DNA from 3 places in the Paenibacillus sp. BIC5C1 genome. Region 3 is predicted to be linked to each of the others. Evidence: predicted binding sites of a transcription regulator. Region 3 holds the regulator's gene; each other region holds the start of a gene.

Region 1 (6,253 bases), 2.6 Mb from region 3:
ATAAGTGCCGAATATGCAAATCGCAATCCTTTGGTCATTTGTGTGCTCAAGGGTGCGTTTATATTTATGGCTGATTTGGTTAAGAACATTACGGTACCTGTTGAGATGGATTTCATGGCAGTATCGAGTTATGGTGCTTCCACCAAATCATCTGGCGTTGTCAAAATCATTAAGGATCTGGATGAATCCGTTGAGGGACGCGAGGTTCTGATTGTAGAGGACATTATTGATAGTGGACTCACGCTCAGTTATCTGATCGAACTCTTGCAGAACCGCGGTGCTGAATCGGTCCGCGTAGTTACGCTATTTGACAAGCCTTCAGGTCGCAAAGTCGAACTTGAAGCTCATTACACCGGATTTGACATTCCAGACGCATTCATCGTTGGCTATGGCCTGGATTATGCCGAGAAGTACCGGAACCTCCCTTACATCGGGATTCTGAAACCGGAAGTTTACAGCAACTAATGCTTAAGCTAGTTCCAAGCCCATATCTGTTGGTGGCTTCTGTTGAGAAGCTACGTTGGGCTATGTTAAAATAATTACAGTGTCTCGAGAGGAGGTAGGGGATGAATCGGTTCATCCGGAATTCTGCTTTTTATTTGATTCTTTTTTTAGTTGTGGTGGGGATAGTCCAGTTCGTCAGCAATGGCGGCGAAGCCACCGATAATCCTAGATATGATCAGTTGCGCGCTGCGATCAAGGCCAACAACGTCTCTGAATTGACGGTTCAATTCAACGGTCAGACGTACCTCGTGACCGGTCAATACAGGGAGACGCCTGACGGAGCCAAATCAGAAAATTTCTCAACGTATATTCCTCCTACGGATGAGGCAATTAGTGAGCTTGTAACTGCAAGCGAAACGAACAAATTCCAATATCATCAGGAACCTATGAAAGGTGACAGCATCTGGTTGACGTTGCTGACTTCCTTCATTCCTTTGATCATTATGTTCCTGCTGTTCTTCTTCCTGTTTAATCAGGCACAAGGCGGCGGCGGTAAAGTAATGAACTTTGGTAAAAGCCGTGCTCGTCTCTATAACGAAGAGAAAAAACGGGTTACATTTGAAGATGTTGCGGGTGCTGACGAAGAGAAGCAGGAGCTTGTTGAAGTCGTGGACTTCCTCAAGGACCCTCGTAAATTCGCAGCAGTAGGTGCACGAATTCCGAAAGGCGTATTGCTTGTAGGTCCTCCGGGTACAGGTAAAACCTTGCTCGCTCGTGCTGTTGCTGGTGAAGCGGGTGTACCATTCTTCAGTATTTCCGGTTCTGACTTCGTTGAAATGTTTGTCGGTGTCGGTGCATCTCGTGTACGTGACTTGTTTGAAAATGCGAAGAAAAACGCCCCATGTATCATCTTTATCGATGAGATCGATGCTGTAGGACGTCAGCGTGGTGCTGGCCTTGGTGGTGGTCACGATGAACGTGAACAAACACTCAACCAGTTGCTCGTTGAAATGGACGGATTCGGAGCCAATGAAGGTATTATCATTGTTGCTGCAACGAACCGTGCTGATATTTTGGACCCTGCCTTGCTGCGTCCAGGACGTTTTGACCGTCAAATTACGGTTGACCGCCCTGACGTGAGAGGTCGTGAAGCAGTTCTGAAAGTACACTCACGCAACAAACCACTCACCAAAGATGTGAAGCTGGACATTATTGCGAAGCGTACTACCGGATTCTCCGGTGCAGATTTGGAAAATCTCTTGAATGAAGCGGCATTGCTTGCGGCACGTCGTAATCGCAGAGATATTTCTATGAAAGAAGTTGACGAGGCGATTGACCGTGTCATCGTTGGTACGGAGAAGAAAAGCCGTGTTATCAGTGACCGTGAAAAACGTATTGTCGCTTATCACGAAGCAGGTCATACCATTGTAGGTTACTTCCTGGAACATGCCGATATGGTACATAAAGTTACCATTATTCCGCGCGGACGTGCGGGTGGATATGTAATCATGTTACCAAAAGAAGATCGTATGCTTGTTACCAAGCAAGAATTGCTGGACAAAATTACAGGACTCCTTGGAGGCCGTGTATCCGAAGAACTGTTTATCGGTGAAATCGGTACGGGCGCATATAGTGACTTCCAACAAGCAACGGGTATCGTCCGTAGCATGGTTATGGAGTACGGTATGAGTGAGAAGCTGGGACCTATGCAGTTTGGTAGTTCACAGGGACAGGTATTCCTGGGTCGTGATATCGGTCACGAACAGAATTACTCGGATTCCATTGCATACGAGATTGATCAGGAAATGCAACGCTTTATTAACGAATGCTATGAGAAGTGTAAAGACTTGCTCGTTAAGCATTCCAAAGAAGTGCATCTGATCGCTCAAACGTTGTTGGAAGTGGAGACTTTGGAAATGGATCAGATCAAGCAATTGATCGAGACCGGTTCTCTGACTCCAAAAGATGAAAACAGCAACGATGGCGAAGGTACGCCTAGCGAAGGCGGAGAGGCAATCATCGACAACATCGGTGATGTACGCGTCCGTATCCAAGGCAAAGATGAAACGCCTGAGCCACCAGCCGGAGATATTCCTAACGAAGCTCCGAACCTGGACAAAGGAAACAGCAATGACCCAGATGATGGTGGAACGAAGCCAACGTCTTAATTTATAACACAATCTGTCTATAGTGGCAGATGACAAGGAGAGCCCTCGGGCTCTCTTTTTTTATGTATTCCTTCAAATTGTATAGATAATGATAACCGGGAGCTTTAGGGCGAACTACGTAGGAAATGGGCGGTTATGCCCTTGTTCTGGGGCGTTTTCATTTATTGACAGAGTCGTGAACGTTGTGTACATTAGGTGTTAAACCGCTTGTGATTCGTTTCTCAAGCGAAAATAACGACTTGGATTTGCCATATAAAACAGCGTATAAGGCTGTCCCGATAAGGAGAGGATCACAGGTGGAAGCTCTGGCTTTAGAGCGCAAGGCTGAGATGAACCGGGAGCTGCGCGAGCGGCTGATGGAGTTGAAGAAGGAACGTAATGCTATTATTCTTGCCCATTATTATCAACGTGACGAGGTACAAGAGGTCGCTGATTTCCGGGGAGATTCGTTTTTGCTGGCTCAGAAGGCGGCACAAACCGATGCGGATGTTATCGTTTTCTGCGGGGTTCATTTTATGGGTGAAAGCGCTAAAATTCTTGCCCCTAACAAAACGGTTATCATCCCTGACGAACGTGCAGGCTGCCCAATGGCAGACATGGTGAACGTTGAAGGCTTACGTAAGTTGAAAGCACAGCACCCGAATGCCAAAGTTGTAACGTACATCAATTCCTCAGCTGAGATCAAGGCAGAGACCGACATCTGTTGTACATCGGCCAATGCTGTCAGAGTCATTCAATCTGTTGATTCCGATGAAATCATCTGGGTACCGGATAAAAATCTGGGACATTATGTGCAACAACATACAGACAAGAAAATGATTATCTGGGAAGGTTACTGCAATACCCATGATATGCTGACGGTCAAAGACGTGGTTGAGATGAGAGCGAAGCATCCAAATGCAGAGTTTGTTGTTCACCCGGAATGTCGTCCTGAGGTCGTAGAGATGGGTGATTTCGTAGGTAGCACAACCGCCATTCTGGAATATTGTAAAAATTCATCCGCTAAGGAATTTATCGTAGGCACTGAGGATGGTACAGGATACCAACTGCGTCTCGATAGCCCGGACAAACAATTCCACTTTGCTACGAAGTTCCTTGTATGTCCGAATATGAAGGTCAACAACTTGAAAAAGCTGGTTAAATGTCTGGAAACGATGAAGCCGCAGATTTACGTGCCATCGGCTGTTGCTGACAAAGCCAGAGAATCACTAGAGCGCATGTTACTGGTGAAGTAGCATGCGCTACTCTTGCTCCAAGACAGGTGAAATAACATGATACCGCAATATTTAGTGGATTTTGATCTGTCCGCGCTGCCGATGGTGGAGACGGATGTGCTGGTTATTGGTTCAGGCATTGCTGGTTTGTTTACTGCGATCAAGGCGAGTGAACAACGCAGTGTGTTGATGATCACGAAGAAGTCGTTACTGGAAAGTAACACCCGGTATGCGCAGGGGGGAATCGCTGCGGTTATTGCTGAAGATGATTCACCTGCCTACCATTTGCAGGATACACTTGTTGCAGGAGCGGGATTATGCCGCTCCGAAGCAGTCGAAGCATTGGTGAACGAGGGCCCTGACGGAGTGAAAGAACTGATTCGCTTGGGTACTTTGTTTGATCTGGAGAACGGCGAGTTGGCGTTGACGCAGGAAGGTGCGCACAGCCACCGCCGTATTTTGCATGCCAATGGGGATGCAACGGGATATGAGATTGTGCGTGCACTGGCTGCACAGGCGAATGAACATCCGGGGATTGAAGTGTGGGATGAGCATTTTGTCATTGATCTAATTACAGAGCAGGGAGAATGTGTAGGTGCGCTGGTTCAGAAGGCTGATGGTTCGCAAGTATTTGTGAAAGCAGAGGCAACCGTACTATGCTCTGGCGGGGCTGGACAGTTGTATCGATATACGACTAATCCGGAAGTGGCTACAGCAGACGGCGTGGCGATGGCCTATCGTGCCGGAGCAGTTGTCCGGGACATGGAGTTTATTCAATTCCACCCGACCTCACTTTGTTATCCAGGAGCACCACGTTTCCTGGTGTCCGAGGCTGTACGTGGCGAAGGAGCTTATTTGCGCAATGTGAAAGGCGAGCGCTTCATGGAACGGTATCATGCACAGCTTGAACTGGCACCACGTGATATCGTTGCGCGGGCCATTGTCAGTGAGATGGAATCGACAAACAGTACCTTTGTATATTTGGATATCACTCATGAACCGTCGGAGATGATTAAACATCGGTTTCCTACCATCTATGAGACCTGTATGCGATACGGACTGGATATGACTACAGACTGGATTCCGGTCGCTCCTGCTGCACATTACATGATGGGCGGAGTGAAGACGGATCTTAGCGGGGAGAGCAGCATTGGCAGATTATTTGCCTGCGGTGAGGTATCTTCTACCGGAGTGCATGGTGCCAATCGTCTGGCAAGCAACTCTCTCTCTGAAGCAATCGTATTTGGCCGGAGAATCGTGGATCGTATTCAAGCCCTTCCTCCACTAGCTCCGCTACAGACAAGAATTCCCACATCAACAAGCATTCGCAGGAGCATAAAAGAAGAGCAGAAGCCGGTGTCCGAAAGACGCTTGCGTCTGCAAAAAATGATGGTACGTCAAGTGGGGCTGCGCCGGAATGGGGCTAACCTGCAAGGAGCAATAGAGAAGCTGCAACAAGAACTGCAATTTTTTGATCAGAAGTTTACTCACAAAGAAGAGATGGAATATGCCAACCTTTTGACCTGTGCCTGGTTGGTTACCACTGGAGCATTACACCGCGAGGAAAGTCGGGGAGCCCACTACCGTGAGGATTTCCCGCAGCGTGACGATGCCGTATGGCAGAAGCATAGCCTGCAGCAGCGAGAACAAGCGATTGTGGAGGAATTGATGTCATGATACTGAACGGATATAATGAAGGACTCATCGAATCAATCAAAAACTGGCTTCGTGAGGATGTTGGCGCAGGCGATGTCACAACAAGTGTGACAATTCCTGCTGGCAGTCAGTCCAAGGCCGTTATACATGCCAAAGACAATGGAATCATTGCAGGGATTACGGTCGCAGAACTCGTGTTTCAGGTAGTGGATCCTGGCCTTGTGTTCACACCGATGGTAAAAGACGGTGATGCAGTTACGCACGGTACGATTCTGGCTGAGGTAGAAGGGAGCACACATAGCTTGCTGACAGGAGAGCGTCTGGCTCTTAACCTGCTTCAGCGTATGTCTGGTATCGCTACCCGCACACGTACCTATGTTGATGCGTTGGAAGGCCTCCCTACACGACTGGTCGATACTCGTAAAACGACACCGGGACACCGCTTGCTTGAAAAATATGCAGTGCGGGTTGGTGGCGGAGCAAATCACCGGTTTGGCCTCTATGATGCCGTTATGATTAAGGATAACCACATCAAGGGCGCAGGGGGGATCACTGAAGCGGTACAGCGTGCGCGGGCCGTCATTCCGCATACCATGACCATTGAAGTTGAGACCGAAAACCTAGAACAGGTCAGAGAAGCCTTGCAGGCTGGGGCAGATATCATTATGCTGGATAACATGCAACCAGATCTTATGCGTGAGGCCGTCGTTCTTATTCGTGAGCAGGCTCCGCATGTGAAGGTTGAGGCATCGGGCAACGTCTCGCTAAATA
Region 2 (6,253 bases), 360 kb from region 3:
GCTATCTTACCCGCTTGTCACTGCAAACGCTGCTCCTGAAACCAAAGACGTTATTCCACTTCAGTCAATCATTGATGATGCTAAATCTGGAGATGTGCTAGTTCTTGAGCCGGGTATTTATTCTGGTCCGGTAAGTATAGACAAGAATATATCCATTCGAGGAGACTCATCCGTAACGCTATGGAATACGGAAGCTGAATCCGCAATCACCATTCGTTCAAAAGGAGTGACTTTGCAGGGTTTCACGGTACGACACTTAACAAACGAACCCACTGCAGCGATTCAGGTTGAAGGAGACCGTGTAGAGATCACGGGCCTGGTTATTCAGAGTCAAAGTTTTGGAATTGTGCTGCGGGGCTCCGTCGACGGGCGCATACATAGCAATACCATTTCATGGGCTGGACCGAAGTCTGCTTCCAGTGGTCAAAAGGGGAATGGCATTGATCTGTACAATTCCCATCGTACCCACATTGAAGACAACAAAATTACGGGTATGCGGGATGGTATCTACCTGGAGAACAGTCGCAATCTTACGGTGAAGGCCAACACACTGTTACATACCAGGTATGGCATTCATTGTATGTATATCGATGGTTCTTCTGTTATGGACAATGTGGGGGAGAACAACAGTACCGGAGCCATGGTCATGGGCGTCAAGAATACGGTTGTATCGGGTAATTCCTTTCGCAAACAGAACGAAAATGTGCATTCACAAGGGATTTTGTTGTATGACGTACAGCAATCCTCGGTTCATAACAATGTCGTGGAAGGTAATCGTGTTGGCATGAACATTGCTGAATCCTCAGGAAATGAAATTCGCGGCAATGCGGTGCTTCGGAATTTCATCGGAATTCAGCTCGTGCTTGCAGAGGATAATCAGTTTAGTGGAAACCAATTTGTTTCGAATGTGATTGAAGCTTCAGCGATGGAGAGCCGGAACAATGAGATGAAGGAAAATTACTGGGATTCCTTTCAGGGTCTTGATTTGAACAATGATGGGATCAGTGAACTGTCCTATGGGATTAATCCTTTTTATGAGCAAGTAGTCAACCGAAATTCAGCCTACCAGCTTTTTTTTCAATCTCCAGGCATGATCTTTATGAGCAACTTGTTTACGGAAGGGAAGGCAGAGTGGACAAGCGACAGATCGCCATTAATGAGTATGAAAGCGGAATCACAGACGACGAAGTCGTGTACACAAGGTACACAAGCGGTTAAAGAGCCAACCAGGGTTTGGATCATCGGATGCATTTTGCTGGGCATGGCCACTTTTATTATGATCAAAATGGGGGGATTACGAAAATGAAAATGAAAACATATTGGAAAACAGTTATGGTGCTTCTCTTTGGGGTGCTGTTATTAACAGCTTGCGGAAAAAAATACGAGGCATTGCCCATCAATGAAGACGTGGATATCTGTGCCATTTGCAAAATGCAGGTGAAAGATGATGCCTATGCCACGCAGCTTACCACGAAAGACGGTAAAAATTATAAATTTGATGACATTGGTTGTATGCACCAGTGGAAAGAAGAGAACGGAACAGATAATATCGGGATGGATTTTGTTCGTGATTATAATGACAAGGAATGGATTGAGTACAGCAAAGCGACGTATGTATATGATACTTCACTGCGTACACCGATGGCTTACGGCATTCTCAATTTCAAGGATAAACAGTCTGCCGAAGCATTTGTTGCCGAGCAGGGTGTGGGAACGATCATGACTGCTGAAGACCTCGCCTCCCACGACTGGAAACAAAACACAGAAACGATGGATATGATGGGTGAACATGGGCATTCCGAAGAGGGAATGGGTGAGGGCATGCATGAAGAAACACATGAGGAAAGTGAATCAACGGAAGATTCAGGCCATAAGTAAATGACCAAAGAAGATGGTGATGCATGATGGGAGATATGTTGCAAGTCGTTCGACGAGAGATGAAAATGGGATTTCGCAACCCTTGGGCATATTCATTTTTGATTCTTTTCTGCGTATTTAGCCTGAGTTTGTTGATCATTAACTCTCAGAATTTTGTAGCAGGATACTCTGGCACGACAGGTTCCATGTTAAATCTGATTCTTTATCTGTTGCCGCTGATGACCCTTTTTCTGGGCTCATTCTCATTGACTTCTGAAAAGGAAGAGGGCAGCTGGCAGCTGTTGTCCACATACCCTATCGGTACGATGTCTTTTATTGTTGGCAAATATCTGGGTCTGTCGGTTGTATTAATGACGATCATTACATTCGGTTATGGCCTGATGGGACTTCTTAGTGGATGGGTGGGCAGCCCTTTGGATGTTATGACGTACCTTTTGTTTCTGGTCTTCTCCTGTGGACTGGTGCTGCTATTTCTGACTATTGCACTGTTTATCGGTTCGTTATCCAAAAATCGCTGGCAAGCGTTAACGATATCCGTCTCCGTTTGGTTTTTTGCTGTGATCGGATGGCCTACGCTTCTAATCTCCGTATTGGGTCTCATGCCTTATCAGTGGATAAAACCTTTACTCACCGTTCTAACCTTCATCAATCCGGCTGAGCTGGTACGTTTGTTTGTGGTGATCAAACTTGGAGGGGGCTCGATACTGGGACCTGAATATTATCAGTGGGTAGATTGGGTACAGCCATCCAGCGGGAGCTGGATCTTTATGGGGATATGCCTGCTGTGGATTGCATGTTCGATCGTGGCAGTTTACGGGATCTGGGAAAGGGGGCGTTCTCATGGATAACGTGGAAGCAGAGATTGTTGGATTGTGTAAATCCATAAAAAAACAACAGATCGTTGAAGATATATCCTTTCGCGTTTCTTCCGGTCATGTGCTTGCCTTATGTGGCGGAAATGGGGCGGGAAAAAGCACCGTTCTGCGTATGCTTGCAGGTATTCTTCAACCTACCTCGGGTGAAATCATTATAAACAAGATGCGCTGGTCCAAAGAACGAAAGCGATATTCGGAACAGATCGGGTATATGCCCGATGATTATCATTTCAACCAGGGCTTGACCGCAGAGGAAGTGCTCCAGTTCTGGGCGGCGCTTAGGAGAGTGCCCAAAGAGCGAGTAACGGAAGTGCTAACGATGGTAGGCTTGGCCGATCAAAAAAAGAAACGGGTCACGACCTTTTCCAAAGGTATGCGGCAGCGTGTGTTATTTGCCCAGGCTCTGCTGGCCAAGCCTCCGCTGCTGATCATGGATGAGCCGACGAATGGACTGGATCCCTTCTGGATGCAAGAGTTTGCAAATCTGATCAAACAGATCAAGGCGGAGGGACAGATGGTCGTGTTCTCCACCCACCAGCTTGAGATTGCAGATGATGTTGCCGATCAGATTGTTTTTATGAACCAAGGACGTAATGTGGGAAATGGTCCTACTGAAGACTTTCGTCAACAGTTCGGGTCGCTTCATGCTGCATTTCATCATAGTCTTGGCTTAAAATGAAGGTGAATTTATTGAAAAAAAATAGTGCTAAAATGAATTCGAAAATGAGAAGTTTGATAACTATCCTGATTGGAATGGCTGCTGTGCTGGCCGCTGTGTGGGCAATTTACCAGGGGACTTCATCATCCGAGCCCAAACGAACCGGTACTATTGAAGCAGGTGTAATTGCTCCTGAATTCACTGCGGTTAATTCAGAGGGAGAACAGGTCAAGCTCTCCGATTATCGGGGCAAAGTCGTCATGATTAACTTCTGGGCTTCATGGTGCACGCCCTGTGTGAGGGAAATGCCAATGATTAATCAGATCGCTCAGACGTATCAAAACGATGTAGAGACCCTGTTTGTCAACGTGGGGGAAGCGAAGGGCACCATTCGAGAATTCATGGAGAAACAGCAATTCGATTTCCCTTTTATCATTGATGTGACCGGAAAGGTCTCCAGCCTGTATCGCATCACCGGGTTGCCAGCGACCTTAATCATAGATCAGGAAGGTATATTCAGTCACATTCTGCTCGGTGAGTTGACCAAGGATACTCCTTTGCAGCAATGGCTGGAGGATACCGTACAGTAATAGAATTGAAGCTATGCAGATTTATGAACAAAAAGAAGTGGAGAAGTCGCTCGCTATACGAGCGGCTTCTTTTGTTTTACTTGTAAGATGCTATCAGAATCCGGGCAACCGCGAACGGTTTTCCAGAACATCTTGCATGCATAGTAGAATTTAAAATTGCAATACCACGGTTGTGCCTAATGAATCAATAGCCCCTTTGGGTGTTTTTTACGCTTTTCACCGAGTTGTCAGAAAGAGTTGATCCTTTCTTGAACATTTAGGGACGAAGACGTGTCAGTGATTGAATTGCTAATTCACAAAGATATAATAATTTTAACTATTAGGTCCTGTTAAGTACTTTGGCTCTTCCGTTTCAGGTAAAACATTGCTCGCCAAACCGTGCTAAGTCCAGTAACGATGTGTATCAATACACAATGATGGTGTGATAAAGCTCCTTCGTCTCATACTTTGTGAAAAAATTCTCTTTGTACATACAACGATGGAGGAACGCTTTATGGATAGACCCTGAACCAGTCTAGTGGGGTTTCTATCAACCTGATAAAAAACGTAGTCCGAGGGCTGACTGACCTAATAATTAAAAGATTCAAATCAGTACGAAAATCGAACAGAGTTTGAAAGGAGGCAGTAAACAATGGCAATCGATACGGTGATGTGGAGCAAGCTGGTGACAGGCATGACGCTGGGCTTCCACGCTATTTTTGCGACGCTAGGCGTCGGCGTACCCTTAATGATCGCAATTGCAGAGTTCATGGGAATTCGCAAGAAGGACCCCCATTACACACTGATGGCGAAGAGGTGGTCAAGAGGGTTTGTCATTTCTGTGGCGGTTGGTGTGGTGACAGGTACAGCGATTTCACTGCAGCTGGCCCTGGTGTGGCCGAATTTTATGAAACTGGCAGGCAATGTCATAGCACTCCCACTATTCATGGAAGTGTTTGCGTTCTTTTTTGAAGCCATCTTCTTGGGCATTTATTTGTATACGTGGGATCGATTCAAAAATCCATACATCCACTGGCTGCTGACGATTCCCATCGTCACCGGTGCAGGTATGTCGGCTGTGTTTATTACGACGGTGAACGGCTTCATGAACCAGCCTGGAGGCTTTGTCATGGAAGCAGGCCAATTCACAGCGGTTAACCCGGTGCAGGCGATGCTGAATACGGCGACATTCTCCAAGGTGTTTCATGTATTAAGCTCGGCCTATTTGACAGGAGCTGCCCTGTTAGCCGGAATTGCAGCCTTTGCAATGCTGAGAAAAGGAGCATCCGCCTACCACAAAAAAGCCTTGAATCTCATGATGGCGGTGGTTCTGCTGTTCGGCTTACTGAACACATTAGCGGGAGATGTGTCCGCCAAATTTCTGGCCGAGCATCAGCCGGAGAAACTTGCAGCTGCGGAATGGCATTTTGAGACGGAGAGCGGCGCAGATTTGATTTTATTGGGATGGCTGAATGCAGAGCATGAAATTATAGGAGCCCTCCACCTGCCGAAACTGCTCAGCTTCCTGGCTTTTAGTGACTTTAATGCCGAGGTAACCGGACTGGAGGAATTTCCGGAGGACGAATGGCCGCCACTGCTCGTTCACTACCTGTTTGATTTAATGGCGGGAATCGGATTTACGCTGCTGGCTATCTCGGTTCTGTACTTCCTGTTTGTGTTCTGGAAAAAGCGCAATGAGCTGAACAAGTGGCTGCTTGGGATCATAGCGCTGGGTGCTCCAATGGCTTTTCTCGGGGTTGAGCTGGGTTGGTTCTATGCTGAACTGGGACGACAACCTTGGATTATCCGGGGATATATGCGTGTGGAGGAAGCCGCCACTTCATCACTCAACATCAGAATGATCTTTTTCTTCTTCCTGCTCCTCTACATCGTTCTGGGAGTGATGTGTGTTCTCGTATTAAGACGTTTATTCAACAATAATCCGGCAGAAGTCGAGATGGAGAAATGGATGAAGGAGAAGCGCAATCAGTCTACAGAAAAGGGTGAGCGTACATGAGTTACGAACTGATTGGCATTTCGGTACTCTGGCTGTTCTTGTATGGCTATTTGATTGTAGCCTCCATTGATTTCGGGGCGGGTTTCTTTGCCTTTTATGCACGCTTGACGAAACAGGATCACCTGATTAATCGTCTGATCTCCCGTTATTTATCACCGGTGTGGGAGATTACGAATGTATTTTTTGTCTTTTTCTATATTGGCATCGTTGGATTCTTTCCCGACACAGCTTATTATTACGGATCAGCGCTGCTCGT
Region 3 (6,253 bases):
CCGTCACTGGGCTCCTATCAACTCGGTTATGTGTCTTCAGAATTCGGATTTCAGCATGACCGCCCTCATCAGGCAGACAGTGATGCACTTGCGACAGCTTTTGTATTGCTGAAGTGTCTTGATGAGCTGCGTGCATTGCCTTTGATTACGATTCAGCGCCTCAGTGATCTGTTTGCTCCGGAAGACAGTGACTTGGGGTGGTTCTTCGACGGAATGCGCGCGGAGAAGGAAGCAGAGCCGATTCAGGATCTCGAGGGTCATACGTATTACCGTCAGCTCGCCTTGAACGTTAGTGATTGGACCGATATTGGCTCACCACGTGATGAGCGGCAGGGTAATCCACTGGAGGGTGTCAGTTTTGAACAGTATATGGACCAGGTTAGAGATAACTTGAAGCAGACGCTGGACCATTATGAGGAGCGTGAAGCGCAAACTCAGATGTTCAGCAGTGTCCGACAAGCGTTGGATGAAGAGAAACATCTCTTGATTGAAGCCGGGACCGGTACAGGCAAATCATTGGGTTATTTGCTGCCTGCCATCTATGAAAGTGTGAAACAGGAACAGAAAGTTATGGTCAGCACACATACCATTAACTTGCAGGAGCAATTGAGAGAGCGTGATATTCCCTTGCTGACGCAAGTGGTTCCGTTCCCGTTCAAGGCAGCAGTGTTTAAAGGACGTGGACACTATCTGTGTCTGCGCAAATTTGAGCATAAGATCAACAAACGTGAATTCGCTACACCGAAAGAGGATTATTTTACAGCGGCTCAGATGATTGTCTGGCTTACCCAGACGGAGACTGGTGACGACGAGGAGCTTAATCTAAGCGGACGCGGAGGAGACTTCTGGGAGACGGTACAGAGTGAGTCAGAATCCTGTCTTGGACGTACCTGTCCCTGGTTCCGCAAATGTTTCTATCACCGGGCGAAACATGAAGCCGGGCTATCCGATATCGTCATTACGAATCATTCAAAATTGTTTACGGATGTCAAAGCAGCACATCAGTTGCTGCCAGCCTACGAAAGTCTCGTCATCGATGAAGCACATCATCTGGAGGATGTAGCAGGTAAACACCTTGGTCTTCATATGAAATATTTCACGTTGGTTCATACATTGACCCGACTGTTCAAAGATAGCCGTAATGGCCAACTGCCTATGCTTCGTTCTCAATTATCGGGACATGAAAATTCGGTACAGTGGGGCTCCATGATCGATCAGATGTTCCCGCTTGCGGTCGAAGTCAAGGAGATATGGGATCGACTCAGCGATACACTGTTTGGCCTGTTGCCCGAACGCAGCGATGCTTCTCCAGGCGAGACAGGACAATTTTCTCTCCGACTGAAGCCTTCGCAAAAACCAGCCAAATGGCAGGAATTGCAGGATGTTGAAAATCAGATCTATGTCACCCTTGGCGACTTGATTCGTAAAGGAGACAAGCTGCTGCTTGAAGTGAAAGAAGATCAGGACGATTATCAGTCGGATAGTCTGATTACGGATATATCAGGTCTGCTCAAGGACTTGGCAACAATTAAGGATAATTTGCGTTTCTTCATGCGGATGGATGATGCGAACACCGTGTACTGGATGGAGGCTAGCGGCCAGTTCCGCAGTAAATCACTGCAACTCTATGCTGTTCCTGTCGATGTCAGTGCACAGTTGAAGGATATGTTCTTTGATAAAAAGAAAAGCGTTGTGCTTACATCGGCTACGCTCTCCGTTGACAAGTCATTTCAATTCATGATCGAACAGCTGGGCTTGCAGGAAGCTGCCGAGAATAACCGTCTGCTAACGTCGATGCTGCCGTCACCGTTCAATTATCGCGAACAGGCCCTACTCGTCATTCCGCGTGATTTCCCAAGTGTGAAGGGCAGCGTAGGTGATGCCCACTTTGTGGATATGCTCGTGCATTCGCTTGCGGAAACGGCGATCGCGACCCGTGGACGCATGATGGTGTTGTTCACCTCCTATCGCATGCTGCGCCAGGTGTATGACCCGCTTAAGGAGGCCTTGTCAGGCAACGATATCTCTTTGCTGGGGCAGGGGGTCGACAGCGGCAGCCGTTCCAAGCTTACACGCCGCTTCCAGGATGCAAAAGCAACGGTGCTTCTTGGCACAAGCAGCTTCTGGGAAGGGGTGGACATTCCCGGAGAGGCTCTGACCTGTCTTGCGATTGTCAGATTGCCTTTCCAGCCACCGAACCATCCTTTAGTCGAAGCGAAGAGTGAGCTTTTGCAACAACAGAAGAAAAACCCGTTCATGAAGCTGTCCGTGCCACAAGCCGTTATTCGTTTCAAGCAGGGATTTGGCAGGCTGGTTCGCACAGGCAAAGACAGAGGCATTGTAATTGTGTACGATACACGCGTCATTGAAGCGTATTATGGCAAGTACTTTTTATATTCACTGCCTGGTCCCAAAATGGAACACATGCTCACCGAGCAGATGGTTCCACGCATTTCGGAGTGGCTCGAGAGACCAACCGATGAACAACAATAATAGATACGCTCTGTAGCTTCCATTATTGCAAGACGCCAGTGATTGGCGGTAAAATTGAGATATAGTATTCATTCGTTTCATGGGTAAACGAGTAAAGGGATTCCAAGCGAAAGCAATTGAAGCAATAATCGATTTTATAACAAGGAGCATCCTGTTGAATTCAGTAGTCATTTTACATCGTTGCCGACAGGGTGCTCATCTTTTCATCTATCTATCGTGGCCTTGGTAAGGGGGAGCAATGAATGAAATCAGATAAAATTTCGGAAGCCGTGGTGCGTAGATTGCCTGTTTACTTGCGTTATTTGAATGAACTGCATCAGCGCGAAGTCAATACGGTTTCTTCACAAGAACTTGGACTGAGGCTGGATCTGAATCCTGCCCAGATTCGTAAAGACTTGGCTTACTTCGGTGACTTTGGTCGTAAAGGGATCGGGTATGACGTTTCATATCTCATCGAGAAAATCCGCCATATTTTAAAAATAGACCAGCAGATCAATGTGGCTCTTGTCGGAGCAGGTAATTTGGGACATGCTTTGTCCAATTACAATGCCTACCTCAAAGACAACATGAAGATCGTCGCTGTATTTGATGCCTACGGTCCGAAGATTGGGAGCCAAATCAACAGTCTGACGGTGCAGCCGATGAATGAATTAACGGATTCGGTCAAAAAAGATAACATTCGTATAGGTATTATCACGGTTCCGGATACGGAAGCCCAAAATGTTGCAGATCAGCTGATTGAGTCAGGAATTGAAGCGATCCTGAATTTTGCGCCTACGATCCTGAAGACCCCGCCGCATATCCGCATTCATCATGCCGATTTTACGACGGATCTGCTTAGCCTGGCTTATTACTTGGAGAATGGAAAGGACGACGAGGAAGATGACGACAAATAGATGGGTCATTCACAACGGCAAATTTGCCGTGAGTGAGGGTACGAATTGGAACGTGGTTCAAGGTTTTATGGTTGTTGAGAATGACAAGATTGTGCATATTGGTGAGACATTGCCGGAAGGAGACGAAAGCCTGACAAAGGTGGACGGAAAAGGACTGTTCTTCTTGCCGGGTCTGATCAATACGCATGGTCACGCGGCCATGTCGCTTCTGAGAGGCCATGGAGACGATCTGGCGTTACAAGTATGGTTGCAGGAGAAAATGTGGCCAATGGAGGCCAAAATGACGTCTGAAGACGTATATTGGGGCACATCACTTTCCGTACTTGAAATGTTGAAGGGCGGAACAACAGCTTTCCTAGATATGTATGATCATATGGATCAGGTTGCGAAAGTGGTGGAACAATCCGGCGTTCGGGCTGCTCTGGCACGTGGGGTAATCGGACTTTGCTCAGAAGAAGAACAGTTGCGCAAGCTCGAAGAGTCTGCAGCATTTGCTCGTCAATGGAATGGACAAGCAGACGGAAAAATTACAACCGTAATTTCTCCGCACGCCCCTTACACTTGCCCTCCGGATTACATAGAGAAGCTGGTACAGGTTGCTCATGACCTGAATCTGCCTTTGCATACGCATATGTCTGAAACACTTCGCGAAGTGGAGCAGAATGTGGCTGATTACGGTCTGCGCCCGGTTGCACATCTGGAGAAGCTAGGATTTTTCTCCCGTCCATCTCTGGTTGCGCATGCGGTACATCTGAATGATGAGGAGATTGAGATTCTGGCGAAGCATGATGTAGCGGTTTCCCACAATCCAGGCAGCAACCTGAAATTGGCTTCAGGTGTTGCACGAGTACCTGATCTGCTGAAAGCAGGCGTGACCGTGTCCCTCGGAACAGACGGACCAGCGAGTAACAATAACCTGGATATGTTTGAAGAGATGAGACTGGCTGCATTGATTCACAAAGGGGTGTCCGGTGATCCTACTGCAGTGCCGGCAGGGGAAGCGCTTCTGCTTGGAACTTCATATGGTGCCAAATCCATATTCCTGAACGATACAGGCGCTCTGCAAGTTGGCATGAAAGCTGATTTTATTGCGTTGAACATCGAACAAGCCCATTTCTATCCGCATACGGATCTGATTTCCCATACAGTTTACTCCGCATCGGCCAAAGATGTGGAGCATGTATGGGTGGATGGTAAACAAGTGGTTAAACATGGCGAATGTCTTACAATGGATGAAGAGCGCATTCTGCGTGAGTCTCAACTGGCATTTGACAGTCTGCTGGCCCGTTAATTACAAGGACAGCAGCGTCATAGGGAAAGGAAGTTCGGCTTTTGAAGAAAAAAAAGAAGTGGATATGGATTTCGCTGCTGCTCCTGGTTCTGATTTTGTTTGGACTTCAGCGTTATTATGTCTATGTGACTCAGGATCAGCGCAAGGAAGAAGCGTTGGCTATACAGGCGGCTCAGGAACAGCTGGGCATTACGTCCCACGAAGAGTTGCGTAAGTATGTCTGGGGGCAAAAAGACGGCGGAGACAACATATACTGGACCCTGGTCGGCAAAGATAAGGATAACCAGGATGTCATGGTATGGATCAAGTTTGATGAGAATAATAAACCTGTGACGGGAACCAATGCGGTGCACGGTGAACTGTTAAAGAACGGCATGAATGAAGCTCAGATTCGAAATCGGTTCAGCTCTGAAGTTCCGGGTGGAGAGATCAAGCGCATTATGCCAGGTGTTGTGAATGGGATCTATGTATGGCAAGTGTATTATAACGATGATACTCACAACTATTATCGATTTTACCGCTTCAGCAACGGGGAACAGGTGGACCTGGTCTATACAATACCGAACAGCTAGAATTAGCAGACGTGTTATCGTCTGAAAAGAATACATTAAAGAACCGGCAGACGGAAACCCGACTGAACCGGTTCTTTGACGTATTTTCTTGATCATTTTGGATTTGAATAGTTAAAATTCATATTTTCGCCTTAGATATTGTATATACGATGTGATATACTCAAATATGTATTCAAGGATACATCATACACAAATAAATCCTGTTAGGCACATCACAGGACGTTACGTACACATATTTATATTCTTGCCTACAAGTTATAGGATGGGCCAAAATTTAGGAGGGGTAACTCACTTGAAGATAAAAGTATTGCCTATTGCTCTGACTGCCGTCATTTCAGCCGTTGTGTTGTTTGGAGGTTGGTTTGTGTATCGTCATGTGGCTGTGCAAAGCCCAATTGAAAAGATGGTTACCCAGTACGATGGAGTCAATGATGTTCAATTAACTATTAACCGCAATGATGTACAGTTGAAACTCGATCTGCAGCCGGATGTTGATCTGGGCAGGTTGGTACAATATATTCACAAAGAAGGACAGACCTTGATTGGCACTCGTTCGTTGAAGCTGGATGTCGTGGATCATTCCAACGAAGCGCTGGAGAGCTGGTGGGGAAGCGCGATGTTTACTGTAGCTCAAGCGATGGAGAACAAGCAATACACCGAGATTACACCGACCTTGTCTAAAATGGCTACAAATGGGATCAAGGTAAATACAGCCATGGATGACAATAATGTATATGTCAGTCTCAGAGATGGAGATGCCAGCAAGTTTATCATTCTGCCGCGTGTGCCCGGTCAGATAGGAGTGTGGCCTAATGCCTAAATGGACGAAAGAAATTGCCATTGGATTTGTACCCGTATTAATAATCTTTCTCGCTTTTATCGGTGTAAACATGATTCCTATTCTGATTGCTGCAATGCTTGTGGGTGCTCTGCTGCTTATGATGCAAATGCGTGGCGGAATTACGGTGGGAGCAGGTCAGGAACGTAAACGCAAGAAAAAA

Evidence for each region. The regulator Rex, encoded in region 3, represses fermentation and respiration genes when NADH is low (regulators of the CRP and FNR family bind a similar motif). The targets are predictions, from matches to a motif close to TTGTGAAATATTTCACAA.
Region 1: the regulator Rex is predicted to act here: its motif matches at 2,820-2,837, upstream of nadA (quinolinate synthase NadA).
Region 2: the regulator Rex is predicted to act here: its motif matches at 4,449-4,466, upstream of RS891_RS18655 (cytochrome ubiquinol oxidase subunit I).

What each region holds. Positions count from the first base shown of each region.
Region 1 is NZ_CP135922.1:63,543-69,795, forward strand. Features, by position in the region: gene hpt (hypoxanthine phosphoribosyltransferase) at 1-465, shown strand, start outside; gene ftsH (ATP-dependent zinc metalloprotease FtsH) at 567-2,612, shown strand; gene nadA (quinolinate synthase NadA) at 2,909-3,847, shown strand; gene nadB (L-aspartate oxidase) at 3,884-5,503, shown strand; gene nadC (carboxylating nicotinate-nucleotide diphosphorylase) at 5,500-6,253, shown strand, end outside.
Region 2 is NZ_CP135922.1:4,213,003-4,219,255, reverse strand. Features, by position in the region: gene RS891_RS18680 (right-handed parallel beta-helix repeat-containing protein) at 1-1,306, shown strand, start outside; gene RS891_RS18675 (nitrous oxide reductase accessory protein NosL) at 1,303-1,878, shown strand; gene RS891_RS18670 (ABC transporter permease) at 1,905-2,726, shown strand; gene ccmA (heme ABC exporter ATP-binding protein CcmA) at 2,719-3,432, shown strand; gene RS891_RS18660 (TlpA family protein disulfide reductase) at 3,477-4,001, shown strand; gene RS891_RS18655 (cytochrome ubiquinol oxidase subunit I) at 4,633-5,997, shown strand; gene RS891_RS18650 (cytochrome d ubiquinol oxidase subunit II) at 5,994-6,253, shown strand, end outside.
Region 3 is NZ_CP135922.1:4,575,969-4,582,221, reverse strand. Features, by position in the region: gene dinG (ATP-dependent DNA helicase DinG) at 1-2,493, shown strand, start outside; gene RS891_RS20260 (redox-sensing transcriptional repressor Rex) at 2,736-3,389, shown strand; gene RS891_RS20255 (amidohydrolase) at 3,376-4,680, shown strand; gene RS891_RS20250 (cell wall elongation regulator TseB-like domain-containing protein) at 4,722-5,252, shown strand; gene RS891_RS20245 (hypothetical protein) at 5,545-6,072, shown strand; gene RS891_RS20240 (AAA family ATPase) at 6,065-6,253, shown strand, end outside.